3 regions of the Halopseudomonas sp. L-58 genome follow, and region 2 is predicted to be linked to each of the others. Evidence: predicted binding sites of a transcription regulator. Region 2 holds the regulator's gene; each other region holds the start of a gene.

Region 1 (5,772 bases), on a different contig from region 2:
CCGGGCAGACCTCAACGCAATCGGTGTATTTGCACTTGATGCAGTTGTCGGTAACAACAAAGGTCATGGTGAGGTCTCCATTGAATCAGGCTGGCAAAATCTGGCGCGTAGTCTAGCAGTTTTTTTCCGGCGGTACAGAGCGCCGCCGGGTTTTGCGCAGATTAAAGCGTAGTTCCATCACGTTTGATGCAAATGAATATCATTTGCTGAATTTACGCCCACTCGCGTTTGAGCTTGTACAGCAGGTCCAGCGCCTGGCGCGGGCTGAGATCGTCCGGATCCAGTGCCTTGATCTGTTCGATCAGAGGGTGAGGTGCGCTGGCGAACAGATCGGTCTGGAACGGTTGCTCAGTGTTGCCTGCGGGCTTGCTGCCGTGCTGCTCCAGGCTCTGCTGCTCCAGTTGGGCGAGGTGTTCGCGGGCGCGCAGGATGACCGGACGCGGTACACCGGCAAGCTGGGCGACTTGCAGGCCGTAGCTCTGGCTGGCAGGGCCGGGCTGGACGTTATGCAGGAATACGATGCGTTCATTATGTTCGGTGGCGTTCAGGTGCACGTTGGCCACGCCTTCGTCGGTGTCGGCCATGCCGGTCAGCTCGAAGTAGTGCGTGGCAAACAGGGTGAAGGCGCGAACCTTGGCCAGATACTCGGCAGCAGACCAGGCCAGTGACAGGCCGTCGAAGGTGCTGGTGCCGCGGCCGACTTCGTCCATCAGCACCAGACTGGCGCTGGTGGCGTTGTTGAGGATGTTGGCGGTTTCGCTCATTTCGACCATGAAGGTTGAGCGGCCGCCGGCCAGATCGTCACTGGAACCGATGCGGGTGAAGATGCGGTCGACGCAGGACAGCTCGACGCCTGCCGCCGGTACAAAGCTGCCGATATGGGCCAGCAGCACGATCAGCGCGGTCTGGCGCATGTAGGTGGATTTACCGCCCATGTTGGGGCCGGTAATCACCAGCATGCGGGTGTCGATGTCCAGGTCCAGATCGTTGGCCACGAAGGGCGTTTCCAGCACCTGCTCGACGACCGGATGACGGCCCTGACTGATCTTCAACTGGCTGCCCTCGATAAAGCGCGGGCGACTGTAATCGAGACTGCCGGCCCGTTCGGCGAGGGTGCAGAGCACATCAATTTCGGCCAGGCTGGCGGCAGTGGTCTGCAGTGCGGCAAGGTCCTCGTTGAGACGGTCGATCAGCTCGTCGTACAGTTGCTTTTCACGAGCCAGCGCGCGGCTGCGGGCCGACAGCGCCTTGTCTTCAAAGGCTTTCAGTTCCGGGGTAATGAAGCGCTCGGCGCCCTTCAGGGTCTGGCGGCGAATGTAATCTGCCGGCGCCTGATCGGCCTGGCTGCGCGACAGTTCGATAAAGTAGCCGTGTACCCGGTTGTAGCCGACCTTGAGGGTGCTCAGCCCGGTACGCTCGCGCTCGCGGGTTTCCAGATCAATCAGATACTGGCCTGCGTTCTCGCTGATATTCTGCAGCTCATCCAGCTCGGCGTCGAAACCGGGCTTGATCACGCCGCCGTCGCGCAGCACCGCGGGCGGGTTGTCGATCACGGCGCGTTCCAGCAGCTCGGCCAGCTCCGGGTAGGTGCGTACCTGCTCGGCCAGATTGCGCAGATGCGGTGTTTCCAGCGCCTGCATGCAATCCTGCAGTGCGGGCAGGGCGGCCAGCGCGTCGCGCAGGCGTGCCAGATCGCGCGGCCGCGCAGAGCGCAGGGCAACCCGGGCAAGGATGCGCTCGATGTCGCCGATGCCCTTGAGCTGCGGCTGAAGGTCGAGGTAGAACTGCTGGTCGAGCAGGGCGCTGATGCTGTCCTGGCGCGCACCCAGGACCTTGAGGTCCCGCAGGGGGCGATTCAGCCACCGCGCCATCAGGCGGCTGCCCATGGCCGTTGCAGTATGGTCGAGTACGTCGAGCAGGGTGTTGTCGCGGCCACCGGACAGGTTCTGGTCGATTTCCAGATTACGGCGGCTGGCGCTGTCGATAATCACGCTGTCTTCAAAACGCTCCTGAGCGATGCTGCGGATGTGCGGCAGGGCGGTGCGCTGGGTTTCCTTGGCATAGCTCAGCAGCGCACCGGCAGCGCCGAGGCCGAGGGTCAGGTCCTGACAGTCGAAGCCGACCAGATCCTTGGTGCCGAATTGCTGGGTGAGGGCCTTGAAGGCGCTGTCCTGATCGAACTCCCAGGGGGCGCGACGACGCACGGCGCGGCGGCGCTCGATTGGCGTGTTGCTTTCCCAGTCATCGGGAATCAACAGCTCGGCCGGTGCCAGACGTTCCAGCTCCCCGAGCAGAGTTTCCCAGCCGCGCAGTTCCATGACCACAAAGCGGCCACTGTTGATGTCGAGCGTAGCCAGGCCAAAGCCGCGCTCGGCGCCCACTAGCGCGGCCAGCAGGTTGTCGCGACGCTCATCGAGCAGCGCTTCATCGCTGACCGTGCCGGGGGTAATGATGCGGGCAACCTGGCGCTCGACCGGGCCCTTGCTGGTGGCCGGATCGCCAACCTGCTCACAGATGACAACCGACTCGCCCAGCTTGACCAGCTTGGCCAGATAGCCCTCGGCGGCATGGAACGGGATGCCGGCCATCGGAATCGGTTGGCCGCCGGACTGGCCCCGTGCGGTCAGGGTGATATCGAGCAGACGGGCGGCTTTTTTCGCGTCGTCGTAGAACAGTTCGTAAAAGTCACCCATGCGGTAGAACAGGAGCTGTTCGGGATGCTGCTGCTTGATGCTGAAGTACTGCTGCATCATCGGCGTGTGGGCGGAGGATTCGGTTTTGCTCTTTTTCATCAATGACTCGAAATATGCGGCAAAGGCGGTGTCACCGGGCGCGATGGATGCGCTGAGGGCGGTGGCTGAGACGCCGTTTCAGGTTGGCGCAAAGGGTATCACGTCGCTGGTGGCTGCTGCAGTGCTGCCGGCGACTCCGGCAGCAGGAACCCGAGGCGGCTGAATGTGGTCGCAGGGTATTCGCAGGCAGCGCGCCAACTGGCATGCTGTTGCCTGATATCCGTTCGTACAGGAGTGAACCATGTCGCATTATGACCCGCTGATCGACTCTGCCGCTGCGAGGCTTGGCAAAGTGTTGGAACAGCAGGGGCTGCAGGTCAGCACCGCTGAGTCCTGCACGGGCGGAGGGATTGCCGAGGCAATAACCCGGGTGGCTGGCAGTTCGCGCTGGTTCGAGACCGGCTTCGTCACCTACGCCAACGCCAGCAAAAGCCGTTGGCTTGGGGTGAACGCAGAGGTTATCGAGGCTCATGGCGCGGTCAGCGAGCCGGTGGTCAGAGCGATGGCGTCCGGAGCCAGGGAGGCTGCCGGGGCGGCGATGGCGGTTGCGGTCAGCGGTATTGCCGGCCCTGATGGCGGCAGTGCAGAGAAGCCGGTCGGGACCGTCTGGTTTGGCTGGGCCCTGGCCGACGGCAGCGTCGTCAGCGAGTGCAAGCGCTTCCAGGGCGGACGCCGAGAGGTGCGCGCCCAGACGGTGCTGCACGCTCTGGAACGGCTGGTCAAAGAGGCGCACAAGCAGCCTGCGAACCGGTTGTCAGTCTGAGTGAAATCGGGGGTAGGCGGGCCATTTTTTCTGTGGAATAATACTGACCAAATATACAGTAGTTGATCGGTCGGTCGCCGCGGTGCCCGCCCCAAGCCAAGAGGATGCGAAATGGACGAGAACAAAAAGAAGGCGCTGTCGGCTGCCTTGAGCCAGATTGAACGTCAGTTTGGCAAGGGCGCGGTAATGCGCATGGGTGATCACGAGCGCCAGGCCATTCCGGCCATCTCTACCGGCTCGCTCGGTCTGGATATCGCCCTCGGTATCGGCGGCCTGCCCAAGGGCCGTATTGTTGAAATCTACGGGCCGGAGTCCTCCGGTAAAACCACGCTGACCCTGTCGGTTATTGCCCAGGCGCAGAAGCACGGTGCAACCTGCGCCTTCGTTGATGCCGAGCACGCGCTGGACCCGGAGTATGCCGGCAAGCTGGGTGTCAACGTGGATGACCTGCTGGTGTCGCAGCCCGATACCGGTGAGCAGGCACTGGAAATCACCGACATGCTGGTGCGTTCCAATGCGGTGGACGTGATCATCGTCGACTCGGTGGCAGCGCTGGTGCCCAAGGCCGAAATCGAAGGCGAAATGGGTGATCACCACGTCGGTGTGCAGGCCCGTCTGATGTCCCAGGCGCTGCGCAAGATCACCGGTAACATCAAGAACGCCAACTGCCTGGTGATCTTCATCAACCAGATCCGCATGAAGATTGGCGTCATGTTCGGCAATCCGGAAACCACCACCGGTGGTAACGCGCTCAAGTTCTACTCTTCTGTGCGTCTGGACATTCGCCGTACCGGCGCGGTCAAGGAAGGCGACGAGGTTGTCGGCAGCGAGACCCGCGTCAAAGTCGTGAAAAACAAGGTGGCTCCGCCGTTCCGTCAGGCTGAATTCCAGATTCTGTACGGTACCGGCATCTACCACAACGCCGAGATCATCGATCTGGGCGTGCAGATTGGTCTGGTTGAGAAATCCGGCGCCTGGTACAGCTATCAGGGCAACAAGATCGGTCAGGGCAAGGCCAATGCAGCCAAGTTCCTGCAGGATAACCAGCAGATCGCGGATGAAATTGAGAAGGCCATCCGTGACCAGTTGCTGGCCAAGCCGGGCAAGGCCAAGGCGGAGGCTGAAGCCGATGCCGAGCTGGAAGGCTAAGAGCCTGGTTTGATGCGCCCGCGTACCGCGCTGGACAGTCCGGCAGCGATCCGTCGCTCCGCGATGGACCTGCTGGCGCGGCGTGAGCACAGCTACAGCGAGTTGTTGCGCAAGCTGCGCCAGCGAGGTGCGGCAACCGATGCGGCAGAGATTGAGCTGGACCGTCTGGTCGAAGATGGCCTGCTCAGCGATGCGCGTTTCTGTGAAGCCTATCTGTATGCTCGCAGCCAGCGCGGCTACGGGCCTGCTCGTCTGAAAGAAGAGCTGCGCCAGCGCGGTGTGGCCGAGGCGCTGGTTGAACGGACCCTTGCAGAGTTTGATCAGGACTGGACGGCACTGGCTCGGCGGGTGTTTGCCAAGCGCTTTCCGGAAGGCCGGGCGTCAGACCCGGCCGAGCGCAGCAAACAGCTTCGGTTTATGCAGTACCGGGGCTTTGGTAGTTTTCAGGCTGATTGACGAAGTCGATCAGTGTCCTCAGACCTCCCTGGTCTCGTTCGTTGAAGTCAAAGCACAGACGGGTAAGCTCGCCCAGCTCCGGCTCATCGCTCTCCTGATCGCAGACACCCTGCTGCACAAAACCGCCTGATTTGCAGATATGGCCGAACCGGTCGTCCAGTTGGGCGAGTGCCTGCGCGGTCAGTGGTCGGTTCAGGCGCAGCATGTACTGGTCGTCTACACGTCGAGACGAGTGATAGTTGCTGTAGAAGTCGAGCACCACCTGCATTGCCTGTGCGGGGGATGAACAGGGTGTCAGCAGGTTGATGTCGTCAGGCTTGATGTAGTGATTGTCGATCAGCTGGCTGCGAACGAACTGTAAAAAGGCCTGCCAGTACTGCCCGTCAGGCTGGTCCAGCAGGATGATGGGCACCATCGGGCTCTTGCCGGTCTGCACCAGCGTCAGCACCTCGAGCGCTTCATCCAGTGTGCCGAATCCGCCTGGACAGAGAATCAGCGCGTCCGCTTCCTTGACGAAGAACAGCTTGCGCAGGAAGAAGAACCCGAATGACAGGTCGTGGCTGGTACCATGCACTATGTTATTGGAGCGTTGCTCGAAGGGCAGGGTGATAT
Region 2 (5,772 bases):
GGGTTTCGAGATCGAGACAGGTCAGTTCAAGATCAAGGGCTATGACGGTCCAACCCTTGAGTGCGACAAGTGCGGCAGCGAAATGCAGCTCAAGACTGGCCGTTTCGGCAAGTATTTCGGCTGTACCAACAGCGAGTGCAAGAACACCCGCAAGCTGCTGCGTAACGGTGAGGCCGCGCCGCCGAAAGCGGATCCGGTGCCGATGCCGGAACTCAAGTGTGAAAAGGTTGATGATGTATACGTACTGCGCGACGGTGCTTCCGGCCTGTTCCTGGCTGCAAGCCAGTTCCCGAAAAACCGGGAAACCCGGGCGCCTCTGGTCAAGGAGCTGATTCCGCACAAGGCGGAGATTGATCCGAAATACCACTTCCTGCTGGATGCGCCGGTGGCTGATCCTGACGGCAATCCGACTGTCGTGCGCTACAGCCGCAAGACCAAGGAGCAGTACGTGCAGACCGAAGTTGAGGGCAAGCCCACAGGGTGGCGGGCTTTCCATGATGGCAAGCAGTGGTCGGTGGATGACGGCCGCAGCAAGAAGGCCAAGCGGTAAGGCAGGCAACCATGGCTAATGAAGTCTATACCCGCACCAATCAGGCGTTGTATTTTGCCCGCCGTGCGATCGAGTCCTGGCAGCAGGCAGAGCAGAGCGACGCGATCGATGCACTGACGCAGGCGCAGTATCATCGTGAGCATGCGGTTTTTCATCTCTACCGGGGCGTATTGGCGCTGATTCATGAGGTGGCAGACCGGTACCGCTGGCCGCTGGTTGATGCGCGTCAGGTCGAATCGGTGCTGGTACCCGCGGTAGTCAGTCGGTTTCCCGGTCCCGAGCTGGCGGAACTCACCGAGCTGGCTGACAGCGCTGGTACCTGGCTGGCCGGTGTCATTGCCGCCTGGCAGCGATTGCAGGCACCGCCGCAGCCGGTCGACAACTCGACCAACTCGCTGATTGCCACCAGTGCCACGCCGGTCACCGAGTGGACCAGTGTGCAAGCCGAGGAAGTCCTGCAGGAGGTTTCCCGTCGCGTACGTGCCTATCGCGACGGCATGCAGGAATGGTGAAGGCGGGATCGCGGATGCCGTGAGTACGGCGCTGTGTTACACTGCGCGCAGTTCAGACAGGAGATATCCGCAATGCCTTCACCCTTCCTTGAAATCGTCGAGCTCGCCAATGGCAAGGTTGCTCTGCGCCGTTCCGACGAAGAGGGTGAGCCGTTGGTGGTGATCGAGTTTTCCCGCGATGCGCGGGAATATCTGCAGGAAAGCTATATTGAAGTTGCCAAGGCGATGATCAGTGCCGGCATGCAGGCCGCTGGCCAGATGATGGATGAGGATGACGACGGCGACGCCATCCCTGAAAGCCGTGTCCTGCATTAATCGACACCGCGATAGTTCAAAGGCCAGCATTGAGCTGGCCTTTTTTGTATCTGTTTTCAGCCCAGATGGACGTTCAGGCTGTGGCAGCGGCCGGCCTGGGCCGCTCGTTCCAGGCGCGGGGCAATGCAGCTGTCGTGATCAAGCCAGCTGACAACGGTATGGCTGCCGCCCATCCTGAGCAGGTCGCAGCAGAGTTTGAGGCTGTCCATGCCGGCCTTGGAGCGCACGATCATGATGCGTTGAGGGTCGAGGTTGGCGCCGCGAAGCCATTGCTGGCTGAGTGCAGCGGGCGGGTCGATCAGGGTAAGCCAGCGCCGGCTGTCTTTCTGGCTCAGTTCGCGCAGCACCGGGGCCAGCCACTGCAGGCACTGGCGGGCGCTGCCTTGCAGGGTCATCTCGCTGTAACTGCCATCCTGTTCATCATCCTGCGGCAGTGCCTGTGCTGGCTGCGCAAAGGCACGGTGCTTCAGGCGTGTTGCCATCAGGGCGTTGTGAAACAGGTCGGTCTGGGTCAGGGTCTGTTGCTCGGTGCGGGCGTACTGCATGATCAGCTCCTCAGCGGCGGATAACTCCGACGCTTAAACCTTCAATGGTAAGTTCCTGTTCTGCAAGGTCGATCTCAATCGGCCTGAAGTCCGGGTTTTCTGCAATCAGCGAGACCTTGCGGCCCTGGCGCTGAAAGCGTTTTACCGTGACTTCTTCTCCTATGCGGGCCACTACGACCTGCCCGTTACGGGCTTCGCTGGTGCGGTGTACTGCCAGCAGGTCGCCGTCCATGATGCCGATGTCTTTCATGCTTTCCCCATGGACCCGCAGCAGGTAGTCGGCGCGGGGAGTGAAAAAGTCGGGGGAGATACGGCAATGGTCTTCGATATTTTCAAGCGCCAGAATCGGCGCACCGGCTGCCACTCGACCGATCACCGGAAGCTGGTCATCACTGGCTTCGCTATCCGATTCCGGCAGGCGAATACCGCGCGAGGCGCCGGGGATCATCTCGATAGCGCCCTTGCGGGCCAGGGCGCGCAGATGGTCTTCGGCTGCGTTGGGCGACTTGAAGCCCAGAGTCTTGGCAATATCGACGCGCGTCGGCGGGTAGCCGTTGCTGTCCATGTATTCCTTGATGAACGCCAGAACCTGCTGTTGTCGCGCGGTAAGTTTCTGCATGGCGGGTTGCCTGTGTTTTTATCCAGTAACTGAGATTATATACAGTTGTTTTGCTCCGGCAACCCCTAATTTTCGTGTCGCTGTTCACCGGTTTGCCAAAGGGAGGATGGGATTTACGTGGGCGGGGAGGTAGTCTGGGGTTGACACTAAAATCGTTTTAAACGTATGTTTGAAACGAATGTTTGCCTCACTTGGGGGAGCGCATGGCGCAGTCCGACACGGTCAAGCGAATACTTGACGCCGCAGAACAGCTTTTTGCCGAAAAGGGTTTCGCGGAAACCTCTCTACGTCTGATCACCAGCAAGGCAGGCGTCAATCTGGCCGCGGTCAACTACCATTTTGGCTCAAAGAAGGCATTGATTCAGGCCGTGTTCGTCCGGTTCCTGGACCCCTTCGTCAGCAGCCTTGAGAAGGAACTGGATCTGCGCGAGTCGCGTGACAAGGGCGCGCCACCCAGTCTTGAGGTGCTGCTCGAAATGCTGGTTCAGCAGGCGCTGGCAGTGAAGCCGCGCAACGGCCATGACCTCTCAACCTTCATGCGGTTGCTAGGGCTCGCATTCAACCAGAGCCAGGGCCATCTGCGCAAATACCTCAGCGAGGTGTATGGCAAGGTATTTCAGCGTTATATGCAGCTTCTGGTCAGTGCTGTGCCGGGCATCCCTCCGCAGGAGCTGTTCTGGCGCGTTCACTTTATGCTCGGCAGCGCGGCCTTCACCATGTCCAGCATGAAGGCGCTGCGTGCGATTGCGGAGGCGGAGCTGGGCGAGCCGCGTCCGGTCGACGATGTGTTGCGGCTGATGGTTCCGTTCCTGGCAGCCGGAATGCGCGCCGAGAGCGCGACGTTGAGCCGGCCCGAGGCGATGGCGCTGTAACCTGCATTTACCTCCGCTGCGCTGTCCGCTAAGGTGTGCGCAGCGCTGGAGGTGACATGCAGCTCGATCATATTCATATTTCCCTGAACGATCAGACCCTGGTTGGCTTCTGCGCTGGCGAGGTTGTCTGTCGTTATGCCGTATCCACAGCGCTTAATGGCCCTGGCGAGCAGGAAGGGTCCGGCTGCACGCCGCGCGGCGCCCATCGGGTGCGCGCACGAATCGGCGATGGTCAGCCGTTGGGGGCCGTGTTCATCGGCCGGCGTCCCACCGGGGAGGTATGGACCCGGGCGCTGGCGGAGCAATTTCCCGAGCGAGACTGGATTCTGACCCGAATTCTCTGGCTCTGCGGTGAGCAGGTCGGATTCAACCGTGGTGGCCGGGTTGATTCCCAGCGCCGCTATATCTATCTGCATGGTACCGGCGACGATCAGCCGATGGGTGCGCCGCTGTCCCATGGCTGCATTCGTCTGCGCAATGCCGACATGCTGGAACTGTTCGAGCGTACGCCGGTCGGTTGTAGCGTTCAGATTGACGCGCAGTAATGATGCGCTGTCGTTTTCAGGAGAAGCAATATTGAAACAGGGTGCCTTGATGCTGGATCTGCCTGGCCTGTGGCTGGAAGCAGAGGACAGGCAGTTGTTGCGTCAGCCGGAAGTCGCCGGCTTGATCTTGTTTGCGCGCAATACAGAATCGCCGCGCCAGGTCGCCGAGCTGGTGAGGGCCATCCGCAAGGAGCGCCCGGACATGCTGATAGCGATAGACCAGGAAGGCGGGCGCGTTCAGCGCCTGCGCCGTGACGTACTCAGGCTGCCCGCGCTGGCTGACGTCGCTGCGGTGGCTGACGCGCAGGCTGACGCGGTGGCCCGGGCTGCTGCCTGGGTAATGGCGACCGAGATGCTGGCCTGTGGTATCGATATCAGCTTTGCGCCGGTTCTCGATCTTGATTACGGTCGCAGTCAGGTGATCGGTAATCGCTCGCTGGGCGGCGATCCTGATCGGGTGGCGCGTCTCGCCAGTGCCTATATTGATGGTCTGCACGCGGCGGGTATGGCGGCCACCGGCAAGCACTTCCCTGGCCACGGCTGGGCCGAGGCGGATTCGCACTTTGCGCTGCCGGTGGATGACCGGTCACTGGAGGATATTCGCCAGAGCGATCTGGTGCCCTTTGCGGCGCTGGCCGGCAAGCTGGACGGCATCATGCCGGCGCACGTTGTGTATTCTCGGGTCGACCCTTTGCCTGCCGGGTTTTCCACCCGCTGGCTGCAGGACATCCTGCGCGCAGAGCTGGGTTTTGATGGCGTTATCTTCAGTGATGATCTGACCATGGCCGGCGCGCATGCGGTTGGCGGTATGGCAGAGCGGATCGATGCCGCGCAGGCGGCGGGGTGCGACATGCTGCTGATTTGCAATGATCGTGCGGCGGCGGAAGAAGGGCTGGTGCACGCGCAGAAGCAAGGCTTGCAATGCCCGGCCCGCATCGCTCGCATGCTGACGCTCAGGCCGGCCGGTGCCGATTACCATGCGACGCCAGAATGGCGTCAGGCTGTTTCCTTGTTGAGGGAGTTTGATCTGGTTTGAATGATTTCATCGAACAGTTGCCGGAGCAGTTGCAGCTCGATCAGCTTCCGCTGATCGGCGAGGCCTGGATCTACCAGGTGTTTGCAGTGGTGCTGGCGTCGCTGATGACCGCCTATATCGTCAAGCGTGTGCTGGACCACATGCAAAAGCGTGCCGAGAAAACCCGCAATATCTGGGACGATGCGCTGGTCGATGCGGCCCGGCGCCCGGCCTGGGTGCTGATCTGGAGTATGGGGCTGCTTTGGGCGGCGCGGATTACTGCGCTGCAGATGGATGATGACCTGGCAGCGGTGCTGGATCAGGTGCAGCGGGTGCTGCTGATCGTGCTGCTGACCTGGTTTATCCTGCGCATGATGCGGCAGGTTGAGCAGCGGCTTGTTGATCCTGCCTACAGGGAGACACCGGCCGACAAAACGACGGTTGGTGCGATTGGCAAGTTGCTCAGGGCTTCGGTGGTCATCACTGCGGCGCTGGTCGTGTTGCAGTCGCTCGGATACAGCATTTCCGGGGTGCTGGCATTTGGTGGTATTGGTGGTATTGCCGTCGGCTTTGCTGCCAAGGATCTGCTTGCGAACTTCTTCGGCGGGCTGATGATCTATCTGGATCGCCCCTTTGTGGTGGGCAACTGGATACGCTCGCCGGATCGCAACATTGAAGGTACCGTCGAGGATATCGGCTGGCGTTTGACCCGGATTCGCACCTTCGACAAGCGCCCGCTATACATCCCCAACGCGGTGTTCGCCAATATTGTGGTGGAAAACCCCTCGCGCATGACCCA
Region 3 (5,772 bases), on a different contig from region 2:
CGCCGTCAGGTCGCGCTGGTCAGCCAGAATGTGACCCTCTTTAACGATACGGTTGCCAACAACATTGCCTATGGTGATCTGGCGGGTGCGCCGCGTGAGGATGTGATAGCAGCGGCTGAGGCGGCCTATGCCAAGGAGTTTATCGAGCTGATGCCGCAAGGTTTCGATACCCTGGTTGGCGAGAACGGGGTGCTGTTGTCGGGTGGCCAGCGTCAGCGTCTGGCGATTGCCCGCGCGCTGCTCAAGGACGCGCCTTTGCTGATTCTCGATGAGGCGACCTCAGCGCTGGACACCGAGTCGGAGCGTCATATCCAGGCCGCGCTGGATCGGGTAATGCAGGGGCGTACTACGCTGGTTATTGCCCATCGCCTGTCCACCATCGAAAAGGCTGACGTGATCATGGTGATGGATCAGGGCCAGATCGTTGAGCGCGGCACGCACGCGGAGCTGCTGGCGCTCAATGGCTATTACGCCCGACTGCACAGCATGCAGTTCGAGGAAGAGAGCGACGTACAACATTAATATCACCATGCGCATGGGTGCGTGGTGCTGAAACAGGTAACCGAGACAATGAAACTGAGCATGCCCCGATTCGATTCCGCGCCGGTTCTGGTGGTGGGGGACGTGATGCTGGATCGTTACTGGCATGGGCCGACCAATCGTATTTCGCCGGAAGCACCGGTGCCGGTGGTCAAGGTCGATCAGATCGAGGATCGCCCTGGTGGGGCGGGTAACGTCGCGCTGAATATTGCAGCGCTCGGCGCTCCGGCCTGGCTGGTGGGCGTTACCGGAAAGGATGAGGCGGCACACAGCCTTCAGCAACGGCTGAATGCTGCAGGCGTCTACTGTGATTTTCAGCAACACGAGGCGCAGCCGACCATCACCAAGCTGCGGGTCATGAGCCGCCACCAGCAACTGATTCGGCTTGATTTTGAAGAGCGCTTTGACACCGACGCCGATGCCTTGCTGGCCTCGGTTCGCGGTCTGCTGGACAAGGTCAAGGTGATGATCCTGTCGGACTACGGCAAGGGCGCGCTGGTCAATCATCAGGCGCTGATTGCTGCAGCCCGCGAGCGCGGTATTCCGGTGCTGGCTGACCCCAAGGGCAGTGATTTCTCCATTTACCGTGGCGCCAGCCTGATTACCCCGAATCTGTCCGAGTTTGAAGCGGTGGTCGGTCACTGCGCGAGTGAGCAGGAGCTGGTCGACAAGGGCCTGGCGCTGATTGAGGAGCTGGACCTGGGCGCGTTGCTGGTCACCCGCAGCGAACAGGGCATGACGCTGCTGCGCAAGGGTGAGGGTGCATTGCACCTGCCCGCGCGGGCGCGCGAAGTGTTTGATGTGACCGGCGCGGGCGATACCGTGATCTCTACCCTGGCGGCGGCGCTGGCGGCGGGCGAGGATCTGCCCCTGGCCGTCGCGCTGGCCAACCTGGCGGCGGGTATTGTGGTCGGCAAGCTTGGCACGGCGGCGATCAGTGCGCCGGAGCTGCGTCGTGCCGTGCAGCAGGCGCAGGGCAGCGGTCGCGGAGTACTGGGTGTCGAGCAATTGCTGCAGGCATTGGATGATGCCCGTGCCCACGGGGAGAAGGTGGTCTTTACCAATGGCTGCTTCGACATTATCCATGCCGGTCACGTTGGCTATCTGGAAGAGGCGCGCGCGCTGGGCGACCGGCTGATTGTGGCGATCAATGATGATGCCTCGGTGACACGCCTCAAGGGGCCGGGCCGGCCGATCAACAGTGTCGAGCGCCGCATGACTGTTTTGGCGGGGCTTGGGGCGGTCGATTGGGTCATCAGCTTCAGCGAAGACACTCCTGAGCGGCTGCTTGAACAGGTCAAGCCGGATGTGCTGGTCAAGGGTGGAGACTACAGCGTTGATCAGGTCGTTGGTGCGCCGATCGTGCAGGCCTACGGCGGTGAGGTAAAGGTGCTCAACTTTGTTGAAAGCTGTTCGACCACGGCCATTGTTGAAAAGATTCGCGAGCGTGGCGAAGGCTGATTAGCCCGGATTAGCACAGCAGCCGGGTTCTGCCTCCGCGGCTGTTTGTGCTCGCCTTGCTCCACCCGGAGCGGGTTCATCAGGGTGCCCTGCGCTCTGCTTCTCTTGTGCCCTGGCGGTGGCTTTCCACGCCATTGTCAGGGTGTCTGTTCTGAATGTCTTCCCTGACTTTTCTGCGCTGCCTCAAGCGCCGTTTGTCGTGCCTGCGTGTTTGCAATTGACCACCGCCATGCGAATAAATATGCTGTACGCATATACAGTATATTTCTGAGGTTTCCATGGGCGCAGTGGTCGCACTTGATCGGTTGCTGGAAACGCGCCGTGTCTGGCGCGGACGACAGCAGGGCGAGCCGCTTGCCGAGCAGCCAACCGGGCACGCGCAACTGGATGCGCTATTGCCCGGTGGTGGCTGGCAACTGGCTGCGCTGAACGAGATTTTGCTGGGGTCACCCGGCAGTGGCGAACTGCAACTGCTGTGGCCGCTGCTGGCGCGGCTGACGCAGGCGGGTGAGCGGGTCGTACTCGTAGGCGCCCCAGCGGTTCCCTTTGCCCCGGCCTGGCAGGCGGCGGGTGTAGTGCTGGCGCAGGTCTCGTTGTTGCAGGTCAGCGGCGCCGAGCGGCTCTGGGCGGCTGAGCAGTGCCTGCGCTCGGGTAGTTGTGGTGCCGTACTGTGCTGGCCGGAGCAGGCCGATGACCGGGCGTTGCGACGGCTGCAGGTAGCGGCTGACAGCGGCCAGACGCTGGCTTTTGTGTTGCGCCATCGGCGTGCTGCCGATAACCCCTCACCGGCAGCGCTGCGTCTGCTGCTGGATAACCAGCCTCGGCAGTGGCGGGTTCTCAAGTGCCGCGGTGGCGTGCCTCCGGTACGGCCAGTCCCGGTAGCATTCTGAGGTCATCATGCGCTGGCTTTGCATTCTCTTTCCCCAGCTGGCTCTGGATGCGGTACTGCGCAGCCGGGAGGACGCCGACGCGCCATTGGCTTTGCTCAGCGGGCCGCCACAGCGGCGGGTCTTGCAGGCAGTTAACGAGTCGGCCCGTGCTCATGGGCTGCGATCAGGACAAAGTCTGACCCACGCGCGCATGTTGCTGGAGCGCTTTGATACGGTCGAGCACGACCCGGCACAGATCGAGCATTGGCAACAGTTTCTGGCCAGCTGGGCGTACGGCTTCAGTGGTCATGTGAGTCTGGATTTCCCCCGCACCCTGTTGCTGGAGGTGGCCTCCAGTTTGCGTTTGTTCGGTCCCTGGCCTGAACTTGAGCAGCGTCTGCGCGCCGAGCTGCAGGCGCTGGGCTTTCAGCATCGGCTGGTGCTGGCGCCCAACCCGTTGGCGGCCCGGGTGCTGACCAACGTGGCAGACGGGCTGGCGGTAGACGAGCAGGCGCTGCAAGCCGAGCTGCAGCGTCTGCCGGTGGCGCGCAGCGGCCTGCCGGGCGAGCTGGTTGAGAGCCTGCAGCGCATGGGCCTGCGCCGCCTGCAGCAGGTGCTGGAATTGCCCCGTGACGGGCTGGCCAAACGCTTCCAGCCCCAGTTGCTGGCGCATCTTGATCAGTTGCAGGGGCATCATCCGCTGGCGCTGAGCTGCTATCAGCCGCCGGATCGGTTTCGTCAGCGCATCGAATTCAACTTTGACGTTGAGTCGAACACCTCGCTGCTGTTTCCGCTGCGGCGCCTGATCAGTGATCTGGCGACCTTTCTGGCCGGGCGAGACTGCGGGGTTCAGCGCTTTGCACTGATTCTGGAGCACCGCCGCCAGCCCGCCAGCGAGCTGCCGGTCGGCTTGCTGGGGGCCGAGCGTGACCCCGAGCGGCTGTTCGAGTTGGCGCGGGGGCGGCTGGAGCGTATCGAACTGGCCGCGCCGGTACAGGCGCTGACCCTGCTCGCCGAAGATCTGCCGCGCTTTGTACCGGCCGCAGCAGAGCTGTTCAGTAATCGGCCGCAGCAGTCACAGAGCTGGCTGCAGGTCTGTGAACGGCTGCGCTCACGCCTGGGCGACAAGGTAGTGCAGCCTTTGGCAGCGGTGGATGAACACCGGCCCGAGCGCAGCTGGCTGGCGCAGGAGCGGGGCGACGCAGCTTCGCGACCGCCCGGGCCGCGGCCGGGCTGGCTGCTGGCCGAGCCGGAGTTGCTCAATGACCTGTTTCCGCGGGTGCTGGCCGGGCCGGAGCGGATCGAATCCGGCTGGTGGGATGGCGAGGACGTGCGGCGTGACTACTACCTGATCGAAACCCGCGACGGACGCCGGGCCTGGGCCTTTCATGCCGCCGGACGCCCCGGACCATTCTGGGTGCACGGATGGTTCGCATGAGTGTGGGTTATGCCGAGCTGCACTGCCTGTCGAACTTCAGCTTTCAGCGCGGGGCGTCAAGCGCGCAGGAGCTGTTTGCCCGCGCCAGGCAGCATGGCTACGACGCCCTGGCGATTACGGACGAGGCCAGCCTGGCCGGCATAGTGCGTGCCTGGCAGGCAGCGCAGGAGTCCGGTATGAAGTTGATCGTCGGCAGCGAGGTTCAGCTTGAAAGCGGGCCCAAGCTGGTGTTGCTGGTCGAGAACCTGACCGGCTACCAGAGCCTGTGCCGGCTGCTGACCCTTGCCCGCCGTCGTGCCGGAAAGGGTCAGTACTGTTTGCGGCTTGAGGACCTGATTGACGCGCTGGATGGCTTGCTGGGCCTGTGGCTGCCGCGCCACGGTCAGGATGAGGAGCACGGCCGGCAGCTGCAGCCGCTGCTGCCGGGGCGCCTGTGGCTGGCAGTCGAACTGCACCGCGGGCCGGATGATGCGCGCAAGCTGGATCAACTGCAGGGGCTGGCCGCACGGCTCGGTCTGCCCTGTGTTGCCAGTGGTGACGTACACATGCATGTGCGCGGGCGGCGGGCGCTGCAGGATACCCTGACCGCGCTGCGCCACCACTGTACGGTGATGGAGGCGGGCAGTCGGCTGTTTGCCAATGGTGAGCGCCACTTGCGCAGTTTATCGGCGTTGGCCGCGATCTACCCGCCGGCGCTGCTGGCCGAAAGCCGCCGTATTGCCGCACGCTGTCAGTTCGACATGGGTGAGCTGCGCTACCAGTATCCGCGCGAGCTGGTGCCTGAGGGGCATACCCCGTCCAGCTGGTTGCGTGAACTGACTTGGCGCGGTGCGGCCTGGCGTTGGCCAAACGGGGTCAGCGACAAGGTGCGTTCGCAGCTGGAGTATGAATTGGAGCTGATCGCGGAGAAGGCCTACGACAGCTACTTTCTCACCGTGCAGGACATCGTTGCCTTCGCCCGCGAGCAACAGATTCTCTGTCAGGGCCGCGGCTCGGCCGCCAATTCGGCGGTGTGTTTTGCGCTGGGGATTACCGAGATCGACCCGGATCGCAGCAATCTGCTGTTCGAGCGCTTTATCTCCCGCGAGCGCGATGAGCCGCCGGATATCGATGTGGATTTTGAGCACGAGCGGCGCGAAGAGGTCATTCAGTACATCTTCCGCCGTTACGGTCGTGAGCGGGCGGCACTGACCGCTGTGGTTACCCGTTATCTGTCGGCGGGCGCAGTACGTGATGTAGCGCGGGCAATGGGTCTGGCGCAGGAGCAGGTCGATCAGCTTGGCCGTTGCTGCAGCCGCTGGAGCAAGCAATTGCCCAGCGCCGAGCGGCTGGCCGAGGCCGGGTTTGATGTGAACAATCCCTGGCTGCACCGGGTGCTGACGCTGGCGGGCGAGCTGATCGGCTTTCCGCGGCACCTGTCGCAGCATCCGGGCGGTTTTGTCATATCGGACGCGCCGCTCGATA

Evidence for each region. Region 2 encodes LexA, which represses DNA repair genes until DNA is damaged. Its sites were predicted from a motif close to CTGTNTNNNNANACAG; they were not measured.
Region 1: a site for LexA is predicted at 3,599-3,614, ahead of recA (recombinase RecA). Genes of this name have one in related genera too.
Region 3: a site for LexA is predicted at 2,246-2,261, ahead of imuA (translesion DNA synthesis-associated protein ImuA). Genes of this name have one in related genera too.

The regions. Positions count from the first base shown of each region.
Region 1 covers NZ_JBSXON010000071.1:52,270-58,041, reverse strand. Annotated here, with positions in the region: gene fdxA (ferredoxin FdxA) at 1-67, opposite strand, end outside; gene mutS (DNA mismatch repair protein MutS) at 213-2,792, opposite strand; gene AC13EY_RS13075 (hypothetical protein) at 2,779-2,955, shown strand; gene AC13EY_RS13070 (CinA family protein) at 3,034-3,555, shown strand; gene recA (recombinase RecA) at 3,667-4,704, shown strand; gene AC13EY_RS13060 (regulatory protein RecX) at 4,717-5,160, shown strand; gene AC13EY_RS13055 (LOG family protein) at 5,120-5,772, opposite strand, start outside.
Region 2 covers NZ_JBSXON010000085.1:132,137-137,908, reverse strand. Annotated here, with positions in the region: gene topA (type I DNA topoisomerase) at 1-550, shown strand, start outside; gene AC13EY_RS17370 (DUF6586 family protein) at 562-1,062, shown strand; gene AC13EY_RS17365 (hypothetical protein) at 1,135-1,377, shown strand; gene sulA (SOS-induced cell division inhibitor SulA) at 1,434-1,922, opposite strand; gene lexA (transcriptional repressor LexA) at 1,933-2,541, opposite strand; gene AC13EY_RS17350 (TetR/AcrR family transcriptional regulator) at 2,745-3,413, shown strand; gene AC13EY_RS17345 (L,D-transpeptidase) at 3,470-3,958, shown strand; gene nagZ (beta-N-acetylhexosaminidase) at 4,008-4,994, shown strand; gene AC13EY_RS17335 (mechanosensitive ion channel family protein) at 4,991-5,772, shown strand, end outside.
Region 3 covers NZ_JBSXON010000071.1:106,983-112,754, reverse strand. Annotated here, with positions in the region: gene msbA (lipid A export permease/ATP-binding protein MsbA) at 1-522, shown strand, start outside; gene hldE (bifunctional D-glycero-beta-D-manno-heptose-7-phosphate kinase/D-glycero-beta-D-manno-heptose 1-phosphate adenylyltransferase HldE) at 571-2,001, shown strand; gene imuA (translesion DNA synthesis-associated protein ImuA) at 2,280-2,891, shown strand; gene AC13EY_RS13320 (Y-family DNA polymerase) at 2,899-4,308, shown strand; gene AC13EY_RS13315 (error-prone DNA polymerase) at 4,284-5,772, shown strand, end outside.